2 regions of the Brevibacterium metallidurans genome follow, and region 1 is predicted to be linked to the other one. Evidence: riboswitches for the same ligand, from Rfam matches in the RefSeq annotation. Region 1 holds a riboswitch; the other holds the start of a gene.
What was found. A riboswitch is a leader RNA that binds a small molecule or an ion and turns the genes downstream of it on or off. The one in region 1 is predicted to bind thiamine pyrophosphate.

Region 1 (7,348 bases):
GTCCACCTCATGCCGATCCACCCGTGGCAGGCCGACCACCGGCTGGCGATCACCTTCGCCGCCGACATCGCCCGGGGCGATCTCACCCCGCTCGGGTCCGGGCTCGATGAGCATCAGGCGCAGCAGTCGCTGCGGACGTTCTTCAACCACTCGCGTGCCGGTGCCCCGTATGCGAAGGTCGCGCTCGCGGTGCAGAACATGGGCTTCCTCCGCGGGCTCTCGCCGACGTACATGCGTGACACCCCGGCGATCAACGACTGGGTGGCCCGCCTCGTCGCCGAGGATGCGACGTTCGCCGACCACGGCTTCCGACTCCTGCGCGAACGCAGCGCGATCGGGTACACCGGCGACGTCTACCACCGCACGCGTGAGACCAATCCGCACCGGAAGATGCTCGCAGCCCTGTGGCGCGAGAACCCGCTGCCGCTGCTCGTCGGCGGGCAGCGGACGATGACGATGGCCGCTCTTCTCCACCGCGACCACCGCGGAGATGCCCTGGTCAGCGCGCTCATCCGCCGCTCAGGCGCTAGCGCCGAGGAGTGGGTGCGTTCGTACCTGCGGGCCTACCTCGAACCGCTCGTTCACGCGCTGCTGGCCCATGATCTCGTGTTCATGCCGCACGGGGAGAACCTCATCCTCGTCCTGGAGGACGACCTGGTCACGGGTGTGTTCATGAAGGACATCGGCGAAGAGGTCGCCTACCTCGGGCAGGGGAGTCTGCCGCCCGAGATTGAGCGGATCCGCGCCGTCGTTCCCGGTGAGGCGAAGGCGCTGTCGATCTTCACCGACGTCTTCGACGGTGTGCTGCGCCACCTGGCGGGGATCCTCGAGGTCGACGGCGTCCTCGCCTCGGACCGGTTCTGGTCGCTCGTCGCCGAGGTGCTCGAGCGTTACGAGTCCGAGCATCCGGACACGGCCCGTGGGCTCGCCGGTGACATCGACCTGCGCACCGGACGGTTCAAACACTCGTGCCTCAACCGCCTGCAGCTGCGCAACACGACGCAGATGGTCGACATCGGCAACCAGGCGGACTCGCTCATCTACGCGGGCACGATGCGCAACCCCGTGGGCCGCTGACGCGGAGAGCGCTTCGGGCTCACTTCGATCTCGAGGGCGCAGTTCACGAACTGAGCCCTCGAGATCGAAGTGGGCTGGAGGTGAGTCCGAACTCCAGGCCGTCGGGCTATCATCGATCCCACGGTCGCCTGCCTCGAGGCGGCCGCCGGGGTCGGTGCCCCGGACTGTCCCGAAGGCGCACACATGGTCAAGCAGCACGACCGGCCGACCCTGGCCACGGTCGCCGAGCGCGCCGGTGTGAGCATCAAGACGGCCTCCCGGGTACTCAACGGGGAGAAGCACGTCGCCAGTGCGACCGCGGCCAAGGTGGAGACCGCGGCCGCCGAGCTCGGCTTCCGCCTCAACTCCGCGGCTCGCCGACTGCGTGAAGGCAGCCGGTCACCCTACATCGGCGTCGTGCTCTCCGATATGGATGATCCTCTCCAGGTGCGGATCCTCGCTCGCCTCGAACGCGACCTCGCCGTCCACGGCCTGCGCCCCGTCGTCACCGTGACCGGCGGGGATCCCGCACTCGAACGCGCCTTCGTCGACGACTGTCGGGGCGGGGACATGTCCGGCATCTGCGTCGTGTGCTCCCAACCGGAATCTGCGGACATCTACGCCCAAGCCTCAGGCGGATCCTCCTCGGCGGGCACCGGCGAGGTCGCCGTCGTCTCCCTCGATCCGGCCGTCGCGGGGCTGGGCATCACGACGATCGCCGCTGACGACGTCGCCGCGGGGCGGCGTGCCGCCGAACAGCTCGTGCGCCACGGTCACATCAGCATCGGCGTCATCGGCGACCGCGCCCTCATCGAATCCCAGGTCCGCCGGCTCGCCGGCATCCGCGAGGTCCTCGCCGACCGCAGGGACATCGGCTGGCGCGCTTACCTCGACGAAGGGGCCCACGACCAGTCGAGCGCGAAGAACGTCGTCGCCGCGCTGCTCGGGTCCCGTGCCGCCCCGACCGCCCTCATCACCCTCTCGGCCACGGTGACGATGGGCGCCATCGATGCCAGCCGCCGCCTCGACCAGTGGCCGGCCGTCGTCGGCATCGACGACTTCCCCGGAGCGGATCTCCTCGACGTCACCGTCGTCGACCCGGACGTCGATGCGATGTCCGCCGAGGCGGTCCGGGTCCTCTCCGGCGACCGCCGGCACCTCCCCGGCACAGGGTCGATACCCCTGCTGACCTCGCAGGACGGCCTGACCAGGGTGCGGCTCATCCGCCGCGGCAGCGGTGAGGAGTCACCTCGCCAGGCCACCGGGCGCTGAGTGCGTGCAGCGCGGAGATTTCCGCGCGGACAGTTGACAAACCTCCTCGGTGGGCGAAATATGTCTACCAACCTGACAACGTTGTCAGAATGAGGAAAGGTTCCGAGAATGCGCACTTCTCACCCCCGTGGATCATCGTCGGCGACCAGGCCGAGCAGGCTTCATCGTCGCCTCACCGTCGTCGGCGCCGCCGTTGCGATCTCCGCTCTCGCACTCACCGGCTGCGGCAACCAGAAGGGCCAGGGCAACGACGAAGCGGGCTCCGGTTCCGGCTCCGACGGCGACGTGACGATCGCCCTGCTCCTGCCCGAGTCGAAGACGACCCGATACGAATCCCTCGACAAACCCAACTTCGAGAAGTACGTCGCCGAGGCCAATCCCGACGCCAAGGTCGAATATCGCAACGCCAACCAGGACGCCTCCCAACAGCAGCAGCAGTTCGAAGCGGCTGTCACCGAAGGCGTCGACGTCATCGTCCTCGACCCCGTCGACGCCTCGGCAGTCGCCTCCTCACTGGCGAAGGCCGAAGCGAAGCAGATCCCCGTCGTCTCCTACGACCGCTTCTTCGAGGGCGCTGATTACTACACCTCGTTCGACAACAAGAAGATCGGCAACCTCCAGGGCCAAGCGCTCCTCGACGGTCTCAAGGCCAAGGGCGTCGACCCGAAGTCAGGACCGGTGTGGATGGTCAACGGCGACCCGAAGGACCCCAACGCCGCCGACTTCAAGGCCGGTGCCGAGGAGACGCTCAGATCAGCAGGTGTCGACATCGCCGCCGACCACGACACCCTCGACTGGAATCCCGACGACGCCCGACAGTGGGTCGAAGGTCAGCTCCAGGGCGGTGGTCAGAAGCCGATCGCCATCTACGCCGCCAACGACGGCACCGCCGGCGGAGTGCTCGCCGCGACGACGAAGGCCAAGCAGGACCCCGTCGTCACCGGCCAGGACGCCGAGGTCGACGGCCTGCAGAACATCCTTAAGGGCGAACAGTACGCGACGATCTACAAGTCGATCCCACCGCAGGCCGAGTTCGCCGCCAAGGCTGCGATCGCCCTGGCCGGAGGGGAGGAGCCGAAGGCCGCGACGACGTACAAGGACACCCCGACCGACTTTGTCGAGGCCAAGGTCGTCACGAAGGACACGATCAAGGACATCGTCGGCGACCAGATCAAGGCCTCGGACATCTGCAAGGGAATCGATAAGAAGCTCTGCCAAGACGCCGGAATCGAATAGGCCCCGATGACTTCCCAGACGAATGACCCGACGCCCGCTTCCGGGCGGGCGTCGGGGGACCCAGTGCTCGAACTGCGCGGCATCGCCAAACGCTTCGGTGCCGTCCAGGCGCTCACCGACATCAACCTCACCATCGGCCGCGGCGAGGTCGTCGGCCTCGTCGGCGACAACGGCGCCGGCAAGTCGACGCTCATCAAGATCATCGCCGGCGTCCACGGCGCCGACGAAGGCGAGATCCGCATGGGCGGGCGCCCACAGCGGTTCTCCTCACCGAAGGACGCCCAGAAGGCCGGGGTCGCCACGGTGTTCCAGGACCTCTCCCTGTGCGAGAACCTCGACGTCGTCGCCAACCTCTTCCTCGGCCATGAGGCCACCCGCGGCGGCGTCCTCGACGAAGTGACCATGGAGGCGAAGTCGTGGGAGCTCCTGCGCAGTCTCTCGGCGAAGATCCCGAGCGTGCGCGTGCCCATCGCCGCCCTCTCCGGGGGACAGCGGCAGACGGTCGCGATCGCCCGGTCCCTCCTCGGCGAACCCTCCATCGTCATGCTCGACGAACCGACCGCCGCCCTCGGAGTCGCCCAGACCGCCGAGGTGCTCAACCTCATCGAACGCCTCCGGGACCGTGATCTCGGGGTGCTCCTCGTCAGCCACAACATGGCCGACGTCCAAGCCGTCTGCGACCGCGTCCACGTGCTGCGCCTGGGCAGGGACGCCGGGGACTTCCCCGGTGACGAACGCACGGATGTGCTCATCGCCGCCATCACCGGCGCCAACGACAACGTCGTGACCCAGCGTGCGGCGAGGAGGGGTGAGCGCCGATGACCCGCAGCTCGTTCATCACCGACGAACGGATCTCCGACGAGGGGTTCGTGCGCACCTTCTTCCGGCGGATCAAGGAGGGCCAGCTCGGCTCGTTCCCCGTCATCCTCGCGCTCATCGTCATCGTCGTCGTCTTCCAGTCGGCGAACAGCAACTTCCTCTCCCCGGCCAACCTCGTCAACCTCTCCACGCAGGTCGCCTACCTGGCGATCCTCGCGCTCGGCATCAACCTCATCCTCCTCCTCGGGGAGATCGACCTCTCGCTCGCGCAGCTCGGCGGGCTCGCGGCCTCGGTGCTCGGTGTGCTCGTCGTCCGGCAGGACGTGCCGCCGGTCATCGCGCTGACGATCATCCTGCTCCTCGGCCTCGTCGTCGGGGCGATCCAGGGCTGGTTCTTCGCCGTCGTCGGCATCCCCGCCTTCGTCGTCACTCTCGCCGGCCTCCTCGCGTTCACGGGGCTCACCCTCACCGTGCTCGGCACCCAGAAGAACCTCTCGATGGCCGACACCTTCGCCTTCGACTTCGCCAGCTACTACTTCCCGGCGATCTGGGCGTACGTCTTCGGGGCGATCGCGGTCATCGGGTTCGCCGCGGGCCTCGTCTACTCGAAGCTGCGGCGCCATGCGCAGGGGCTCGACAGTGCGAGCTGGCTGGCCGTCATCGTCCGCATCGTGCTGCTCACGGCGATCGTCTTCGGCTTCCTCATCCTCGTCAACCAGGACTTCGGTCTCGCCCTGCCGTTCTTCCTCATGATGGTCATCGCGATCGTCATCGACCTCGTGCTGCGCAAGACGCGCTACGGGCGTTCGATCTACGCCGTCGGCGGCAAGGTCGAGGCCGCGCGGCGGGCGGGCATCCGGGTGACATGGGTGCGCATCAGCGTCTTCATGACCGCCGGCGTCCTCGCCGCCCTCTTCGGCTTCGTCAAGGCCGGAGTGACGACGAACGCCGGGTCGACGCTCGTGGCGACCCAGGATCTGCTCAATGCGATCGCCGCGGCCGTCATCGGCGGCACCTCCCTCTTCGGCGGACGCGGCACGGCCTGGGCGGCGGTGCTCGGGGCGTTCGTCGTCGGCGCCATCAACAACGGCCTCTACCTCATCGGCTTCAACTCCGACGCGCAGCAGATCATCACGGCCCTCGTCCTCCTCACCGCCGTCGTCATCGACGCGGTCAGTCGGCGCGGTCAGCGCTACGTCGGCAGGGGATAGTCGCCGAGGCGGGCGCACGGCAGCTCGAATTCACCGAGACCGCCAGTTCGCGCCGAGACCGCACCTCCAGACGTGCGGTCTCGGCGCGAAGTGGCGGTCTCGGCGGTGGTGGGACCCGTGAACCGCGCGGCCCACGCGTGCGCTGCCCGCGTCACCGGCGCCTCGGCGATCCTGATACAGTCGAAGGCAATGACATGGGGTGCCCGGGGAATCGCGCCGGGCTGAGAGGACACCCATCGAACCTGATCTGGGCCATGCTAGCGAAGGGATCGTCATGACCGACCTCGATCTGTCGTCGGCGCACGCACGTCTGCGCGCGTCGAACCCGCTCATCCAATGCATCACGAACACCGTCGTGCAGCAGTTCAGTGCGAACGTGCTGCTCGCTGTCGGGGCGTCTCCGGCGATGCTCGACCACGACGCCGACGCCGCACAGTTCGCCCACCTCGCCGGCGGGCTGCTGATCAACTTCGGCACGGCGACGAACCAGCAGTTCCTCGCCGCCGACGCCGCGATCGAAGCCGTCACCGCCGATGCGAAACCCTGGGTCCTCGACCCGGTGAGCATCGGTGCCGCCGATTTCCGCACCACCCGGATCCGCCGGGCCGCTGCCGCCGGACCCACCGCGATCCGCGGCAACGCCTCGGAGATCGCGGCACTGGCCGGCGCCGGTGCCGGCGGGCGCGGAGTCGAATCCACCGACGAAGTCGACGCCGTGCTCCCCGCCGCCGCCGACCTCGCCCGCGCGACCGGCGCGATCGTCGCCGTCTCGGGTGCCCGTGACGCCGTCGTCGCCCACATCGACGGGGTCGACCATGTCGCCCGCATCGACGGCGGACACGCGTTCATGCCGCTCGTCATCGGCACCGGGTGCTCGCTCGGCGCCGTCACCACCGCCTACCTCGCCGCGGTCCCTCCGGCGGGGACGAGTTCGCAGGCCGGACCGGCAGGCGTGGGAGCGCTCGAGAGGTTCACCGCCGTCGTCGCCGCCCACGCGCATTTCGCCGTGGCCGGTGAGGCCGCCGCGACCGGGGCACTGGGTCCGGGCCGGTACGCCATGAACTTCCTCGACGCCCTCTTCACCACCGACGACGACCGCATCGCCCGCTCCCGCGTCGCGGTGACGGCGGCATGAGCGCGGCACTCGACCGCCTCGCCGGCATCGACACCCGCCTCTACCTCGTCACCGACTCCGCGCAGTGCGCCGAGGCCGGTCGGACGGTGGCCGAGACCGTGCGCTCCGCGGTCGCCGGCGGGGTCGGCATCGTCCAGGTCCGGGACAAGGACATCGACGACACCGAGTTCCTCGTCCTCACCCGTGAGGTCGTCGCCGCCGTCGCCGAGGCGGTGGCCGGCACCGACCGCCGGGTCCCCGTCTTCCTCAACGACCGGGTGGCCGTCGCCGGGCGTCTGCGCGAGGAGGGCACGGACGTCCACATCCACGTCGGCCAGTCCGACACCCCCGTCGCCGAGGTGCGCGCCCTCCTCGGCGACGCACCGCTCGTGGGTCTCTCGGCCGCCGAGGACGCCGAATTCGCCGCAGCCCGGGCCACCGGAGCGGTCGACCTCGTCGGCATCGGCCCCGTCTTCGACACGACGACGAAGGCCGACGCACCGGCCGGGATCGGCCCGGACCGCCTCGGCGAACTCGTCTCACAGGCAGGACTGCCCGCGGTGGCGATCGGCGGGATCGACGCGACACGCGTCCCGGACCTGCGCGGCCTGGGTCTCATCGGCGTCTGCGTCGTCTCGGC
Region 2 (7,348 bases), on a different contig from region 1:
TCACCCTCACCGCACTCTCGGCGCGGGTCGACGCCACCGGAGTGGCTGCCACGAGCTTCGCGATCATCGCCGTCGGCACACTCGGCTGCATCCTCGGCGGGGTCGTGAGCCGGAGAGCAGGAAGTGCGCGCGTGGCCGCGACTGCCCTGGCCGGGTCGGGTCTCATGTGCCTGCTCTATCCCCTACTGCCGGGGATTCCCGCGCTGCTCGTCGTCGTCCTGCTGCTGTGGGGGCTCTTCGTCGTCGCGGACTCCCCGCAGTTCTCCGAACTCGCCTCGACCTTCGCCCCCGACGACCTCACGGGCACCGGGCTGACGGCGATGAATTCGATCGGATTCGGCGTGAGCGTCATCAGCATCGTCCTCCTCCAGGGTGTGCTCACCGTGGTCGGCGAACCCGCACTGTGGCTGCTGCTGCCGGGTCCGGTGCTCGGTCTGCTCGCGATGCGGCCGCTGCTGCGGCGAGCACGGACGCACGCTACTTGAGCAGACGGTCCATGCGTCGGTCGCTCAGCCGTTTGTCGCCGGTCTGACAGCCGGGACAGTACTGGAGGGACTTGTCGGCGAACGAGACCTCGGCGATCGTCGTCCCGCACACGGGACACGTCTCCCCTGTCCTCCCGTGGACACGCAGGAGCTTCTTCTTCGCGGCCTTGACCTTCGACGGCGGCAGACCGACCAAGGCATCACGGGCCGAGGTGAGCACGGAGACCATCGCCGCATACATGGCTCCGGCGTCGACCTTCTCGGCGGTGGCGAACGGCGAGACCTTCGCGGTGTGGAGGATCTCGTCGGAGAATGCGTTGCCGATCCCGGCGATGAGCGACTGGTCCTCGAGCACCGTTTTGATCCGCGAGCGACTGCCCGCGAGCACCTCGGCGAACTCGTCGGCCGACAGATCAAGCGCGTCGGGACCGGCATGGGCGATCGCCTCGACCTCGGCGAGGTCGCGGACCAGGGAGACCGACGCGTTCTTCTTGGTCCCCGCCTCGGTGAGGTCGAACCCGGCACCCGAGGCGAGGCTCACCCGCATCCCCAACGGCCCTTTGCCCATCCGCACGGGCCCGGTCGGCACCGTATCGTGCCAGACCAGCCACCCGGCCCGGGCGAACCGGCAGACGAGGAAGAGACCCTCGAATTCGAGGATGAGCGCCTTGCCGACCCGGGTGACGCCGGTGATCTCGAGGCCGATGACGGCGTCGAGGGGCGGGTCGGCCGTGTGCAGCAGTGCGAGCTCGGCGATGTCGATGTGCGCGATGAAGTCGCCGACCACGCGGGGCCGGAGGAATTCGACGAGCGCTGAGACTTCGGGCAGTTCCGGCATTCCCCCAGTATGGCCCCTGCTCAGTCGGGCGCAAGGGCTGTGCGAACCCGGACAGCAGAACGCCGGGTGGTCGCGATGACCACCCGGCGCTGGGAGATTGTGTCAGCCCTGGCCGGCTGCGGCGCTGCCGCCTGATCCGGAACCGGATCCGCCCGAGCCGGAGCCCGACCCGCTGCCCGAGCCTGAGCCGCTCGAACCGCTGCCGCTTCCGCTTCCGCTCGAGCCTGAGCCGCTGCTGCCCGATCCGGAACCCGCGGAGCTGCTGCTGCCGGAGCCCGAGGTGCCGGAGTCGCTGCCCGAGCTGCTCGAACCGGAGGTATCCGAGTTCGTGCCGCTGGTGTCGCTGCTCGAGTTCGTGCCCTGATCGGTTCCCGTCTGGTCGCCCTGCGAATCGGAGGACGAGGACTGATCGCTCTCGCCGGTCGTCGAGGAGCTGCTGTCGCTGCCCGAGTTCTGGTTCGCGTTCTGCCCGTTCGACCCGGAGTTCGATGACCCCGAACCGCCGTCGCTGCCACCGTCCTGGGAGGTGCCGGACTCTTCGCCGCCGCCTCCGCCGGTGACCGACTTCGAGATCTCCGAGGTGCCCGGAGAGATGTCGGCTTCCGTGAGGTTCTCGGCGATGACGACACCACCGAGGCCGATGCCGAAGGCTGCCACACCGATCGCGACCGGGTAGAGCACGCGCTTGCGCTTGAGCTTCTGCCACCAGGACTTCGGTTCGTCCTCGGTCTCCGTGCCGGCGGCCGCCTCGGCCTGCGCTTCGGCTTCGTCGAGGTTGCCGAACGCGGTGTCGCTGCGATCACCCTCGACGTCGTTCGAGGTGGTGGCCGGAGTCGTGCCGTAGACGGCCGTGGCGTCTGGGTCGACAGGGTTCGGAGTGGTGGCGGGTGTCGTGCCGTAGACGGCGGTCGCATCGGGGTCGGCGGGGTTCGCGGTGCCCGGCTTCGCGGTTGCAGCGCCAGCGGCCGCAGCGGCAGCACCAGCACCGGCCGCAGCACCACCGGCGGCGAGCGGGAGCCCTGCCCCCTTCTTCACGGCCGGTGCGAGCTTCGCCCCGACCTCTTTGACCGCTTCCTTGCCCTTCTCGATGCTCTTGCTGTAGAGGCTGACGGCGATGGCGGTGACGATGCTCGCGATGCCCGCACCGATGACGGTGCCGGCGACGCCGAGCTGTCCGCCGATGACCGAGGAGGTCGCCGCGGCACCCGCGCCGGCGAGCAGCTGGGTCGCGGAGATGCCGTTGCCGCTCTTCTCCTTCTTCTCGCCCTTCTCGTCGTCGGAGTCGTCGGTCGTCTCGAGCTTCGTCGTCTCCTGCCCGAGCGCCGGAGCCACCGCGGTGGCCTCCGTGCCCGTCGGCTGAGCGCCCGTCGGCTGCGCGGCAGTCGTCGCCGCGTGCTGTGTCGCCGGCTGAGCTGTCGTTTGGGCGGCGGTGTCAGGGCGGATCGGGTTGGGTGGCATCACCGGGGTCGTCGCCGGGTGGGCGGCCGTCATCTCCTCGGTGATGAGCGGCAGGGTGTGCGACGGCTGGGTGCCGGGCGTCGGCTCCGACGACGGCGTCGATCCCGCTGCGCCGCTGCCGGCTGCGGGATCGGTCGGGTTGTGCTCGTCTCTCTGATGCGACGCCAAAGTACCTCCAAGAACGTGTGTCGTCTCCCAGTATTCTCTGCAGAGGTCCGGAGTTCCTGACCGGGGTCTCCCGATCCTGAGAACCGGCTGGACGCCAGACGTCGGACCTCACGCATGACCAGCGATGATGCCGCACCGTGTGATCGCCGGTACACGCGACTCGCACGTTTTCCCCAGGATCATGGTGTCGGTCGAATCCGACGACCGCGTCAGCCGGATCCGTGTGCAGTGCCGGTCGAATCCGTGGGCTGTGTCAGTCGAATCCGACGACGCCGAGGCGGTCGGGCAGTTCGTCACCCGTGCCGAGTTCGAGGAGGTCGAACCGTCCCCACTGCTCGTCGGAGTCGAGGGTGAGGACGAAGCGCGCGGGTCCGCTCGGTGCCGGGATCATCGTCAGGCCCTGCAGACTGCCGCCGGTCTCGACCATGAGGTTGACGGCGAAGCAAGGCTCACTCAGTTCGGTGAGGACGACCTCGGAATCGCCGGTGAAGCGCAGGGGACTGTCGGGCCCTGCCCGGTGCGGGGTGCCGGAGATCTCGAGGACCACCTCGGCGGTGGGAAGGAACGTCCGATCAACGCCGGGCAGGGAGGAGAACGGCCCGGGTCGTTCGAGGCGGGCGATGCTCAGACGCCACCGCGCACGGTCAGGGGTGAGAGCTGCGGACTCGACGAGGGAGACGAGTTCGGTCGTCTCCCCGGCACCATTGGCCCAGGCTGCGGGGGTGATGTCTGCGAAGGAGGCGATGCGGCGCATGGCCCCCATCGTAGGCGCACGGCCCTATCCCGGAGGGTCAGTTCACGCAGAGGCAGAAAGGGTGGCCGGCGGGATCGAGGAAGACGCGGAAGGTCTCGCCCGGCTGGAATTCGGCCTTCCCGGCGCCGAGTTCGAGGACCTGCGCCTCGGCGGTGTCGAGGTCGTCGACCATGACGTCGATGTGCATCTGCTGCGGATGGTCCTGGCTGGGCCAGCCCGGGGCGCGGTAGTCCTCGACCTGCTGGAAGCAGATGGGCGGCCAGGAGTCGGATGTGATCTCTGCCCACGTGCCGTCGTCGTCGACGCGGACCTGCCAGTCGAGGAGGTCGCCGTAGAACTTGGCGAGCTCACCAGCATCCGGAGCATCGAGAACGACCACGGGCTGCTTTGCGATAGCCATGGTGCAGAGTCTACGCCGGTGGACGGACACGAAGAAGGGCGGCGACGGGAATCCCGCGACCCGTAGGATTGTTGAGCAATATGCCACGCAATCCGAACCGATGACACGAGGCCTCCATGCGCACCCATCAGCTGCCCGTCGCCGACCATCCCGCGGTCTACATCATCCACGACAATCCCGAGTGGATTCCGCCCTTCGCCGAGGCGCTCGACGCCCAGGGCGTCGAGTTCGTCGAATGGCTGCTGCCGGGGTCGACGATCGACCTCTCCGCGGAGCCGCCGGAGGGGATCTTCTGGTCCCGGCTCTCGGCGTCCTCGCACACCCGCACGGACCCGCACGTCAAGGACTACGGCCGGGCCGTGCTCGCGTGGCTCGAGGCCGCCGGGCGCACGGTCGTCAGCGGCGCGGACGTCTATGAGCTCGAGGTGAGCAAGATCCGTCAGCATCGGGAGCTTGAGTCCCGCGGCTTCGACGTCCCCCGCACGGCTGCGGCGTTCGGATCCGGCGCCCTCGCCGAGGCGGCTGCCGACTTCGCTCCCCCGTTCATCACGAAGCACAACCAGGGCGGCAAGGGGCTGGGGGTGCGGCGGTTCGATGCGCAGGCCGAGCTCGATGCCGTGATCGCCGACTTCGGTCCGGGAGGGGCGAACGAGCCGATCGACGGCATCACGCTCGTCCAGGAGTACCTCCAGCCCGCCGAACCGTTCATCACTCGCGCCGAGTTCATCGGCGGACGCTTCCACTACGCGGTCGCCGTCGACGTCTCGGCCGGCTCGTTCGAACTCTGCCCTGCCGACGCGTGCGAGATCCCGGGTGCGGGCGGCGCTGGCAGTGCGCCAGGCGCGGGCGCGCCCTTCGCCCAGTTCACCCGGCGGGAGTCGATCACTGCAGAGACGCCTCTCATCGGCCGGCTCGAAGCGCTCCTGCGCGATCTCGGCATCGACTTCGCGGGGGTCGAGTTCATCGAGACCGCCGACGGCCGGCAGGTCGTCTACGACATCAACACGAACACGAACTACAACTCCGCAGTCGAGAAGGCCGAGCGAGCCGCCGGACGTCAGCCTGCGGGCGCCCGAATCGCCGAGGTCCTCGCCGACCACCTCGGCGAGGTGACCGGAGTGCCGACGGATGCCGCAGTCCCGGCGATGTGAGATAGTCTCGAACCACCACAGGGGAGCGCCGAATCCGGCGCTGAGAGTGCGCACGCAGACCCTTACACCTGATCCGGGCAATGCCGGCGGAGGAAGTTGGAGGACACGAATGATCACTGTGCCAGCAGGCGGTGCCGTCGAGGCGCTGCGCAGGTCAGCCGACGAGGATTGGGCGGCGGCCGTCGGCCACCGATTCGTCGAGGAGCTCTTCGCGGGCACCGTCCCCGACGAGGTCATGGCGACCTATCTCATCCAGGACTATCAGTTCTTCGAGGACTTCCTCGCGATGCTCGGCGCGTGTGTGGCCCATGCCGACCGGATCGAGGCGAAGCTGCGGTTCGCCCGGCAGCTCGGGTTCCTCGAAGCCGATGAGGATTCGTACTTCGTCCGCGCCTTCGCCGAGGTGAGGGTGAGTCCCGAAGACTATGCCGACCCCGTCCTGCTGGCTCCGACCGCGGGCTTCCGGGATGTCATGAAGGGGGCGGTCGCCTCGGCGTCGTACCCGGATCTCCTCGTCGTCCTCGTCATCGCCGAATGGCTCTACCTCGATTGGGGCGAGCTGGAGCGAGACATGCCCACTCGCGATGTCCACGTCGGGTGGATCGAGCTCCACCGCGGTGAGGACTTCGCCGCCTGGGTGCAGTTCCTCGTCGACGAACTCGAACGCGTCGTGCCTCGAGGGGACGACGCCGAGGCGGTCGCGACCCGGGACCGGCTGACCGCGCTGTGGGGGCGAGCCGTCGGCCTCGAGCGCGCGTTCTTCGACGAGGCGTACCGGTCTCAGCACTCGTAGACCTCGGCGGCCGCGGCACGCCCCTCCCGTGGCACGATTGACCGATGAACGATTCGCCCGCCGTCCCCGACGCCGACCGCATTCCCTTCGGAGTCTTCAGCCCGGAGATCATCGAATCCGTGCCGCCGAAGTTCTTCCCCACCATGGTGTGGGGCTACTTCGAAACGGAGGACTCGGACGGGGAGACCGGGTGGATCGAACGGACCTCGGACGGGGCGTCGTACTCGACGATCCTCGCTCAGATCTCCGGCTTCCTCGTCGAAACCGAGGCGGCGAATACGTGGGTCGACAGCGATGACGGATCTGACGAGGTAGCCGACGAGACCGCTGCGCCCATGGACCGCACCCTGTCCGATCTCAGCGGCGACGTCCTCGTCGAGGAAGCCTCGGCGGCGCTGTCCCGCCTCATGGTCTACCCGCTTCCCGACGGTCACGAACCCACTGGCCGCTACGTCGCCCTGATCTGCGACGACGACCCCTTCGAATCGGGCAACGTGGAGCTCCTCAACGAAGACGTCAGCAGCGAACTCATCGAGGGCCTGCTCCGCGTCGCGCAGACGCGCTTCGCCGAGACCCTCTCCTCCAGCCCCTTCGACGACGACGTCGATGGAGCTGACGCCGCAGACGGTTCCGAGGCGACTGCCGAGAGCGAGACCAGCACCGATTCCGAACGCACGGCTCCGGCGACCGAAGTGACCTCTGTCCTCAGCGGCGACCAGACGTCCCCTCCGATCACGACGTTCGGGCAGATCTTCGACGGCTGGGCCTTTCTTCCGCTCCCTGAAGACGTCGACGTCAGCGCCGTCTGGTCACTCGTGCTCACCACCGACTCCGAGGACGTCATCCGGTGGTACACCCGACGCACCCCGCTGCTCGATGAGAACCTCCTCGTCGGCGCCCTGTCACGGATGACGTTCGAACGCGAACTCGAACTCATCGACAGCTTCGACCAGGACGACGACGAACCCTCACGTCTGATGCGCGAGACGATCCCCGAACTCCACTCGCTCGTCCCCGACGACTCTCCCACCGGCCCGCTCGACCCCCGCGTCGCGTCTCTGGCGACGAGGTCGCTGCCGAGCACCGAGACCGCGATCGTCGCCAGCCTCCTCCTGTTCGGCACAGATGCGCTCGGATCGAGCAGCGTCGTCTGCGTCAGGGAACTGACAACGGACACCGTGGCCCTGGGGGATTCCGAAATCGACGGCTTCGAGGAACTCGGCCTCTACCGCTCCGTGCTTCGCGACATCCTCCGCAACGGCCTCGGCGAGTTCTGACCGTCCCCCGCAGCACGCTCGACA

Region 2: another riboswitch for thiamine pyrophosphate. It lies ahead of AACX88_RS16795 (TenA family protein); the one in region 1 lies ahead of thiM (hydroxyethylthiazole kinase).

The regions. Positions count from the first base shown of each region.
Region 1 is NZ_BAAAAF010000003.1:141,373-148,720, forward strand. It holds gene AACX88_RS05475 (GNAT family N-acetyltransferase) at 1-1,077, shown strand, start outside; gene AACX88_RS05480 (LacI family DNA-binding transcriptional regulator) at 1,261-2,328, shown strand; gene AACX88_RS05485 (substrate-binding domain-containing protein) at 2,437-3,564, shown strand; gene AACX88_RS05490 (ATP-binding cassette domain-containing protein) at 3,571-4,386, shown strand; gene AACX88_RS05495 (sugar ABC transporter permease) at 4,383-5,594, shown strand; TPP riboswitch at 5,780-5,881, shown strand; gene thiM (hydroxyethylthiazole kinase) at 5,869-6,729, shown strand; gene thiE (thiamine phosphate synthase) at 6,726-7,348, shown strand, end outside.
Region 2 is NZ_BAAAAF010000026.1:147-7,494, reverse strand. It holds gene AACX88_RS16825 (MFS transporter) at 1-485, shown strand, start outside; gene AACX88_RS16820 (DNA-formamidopyrimidine glycosylase family protein) at 478-1,323, opposite strand; gene AACX88_RS16815 (hypothetical protein) at 1,426-2,949, opposite strand; gene AACX88_RS16810 (HutD family protein) at 3,203-3,703, opposite strand; gene AACX88_RS16805 (VOC family protein) at 3,741-4,103, opposite strand; gene AACX88_RS16800 (ATP-grasp domain-containing protein) at 4,220-5,254, shown strand; TPP riboswitch at 5,264-5,366, shown strand; gene AACX88_RS16795 (TenA family protein) at 5,364-6,047, shown strand; gene AACX88_RS16790 (hypothetical protein) at 6,092-7,324, shown strand.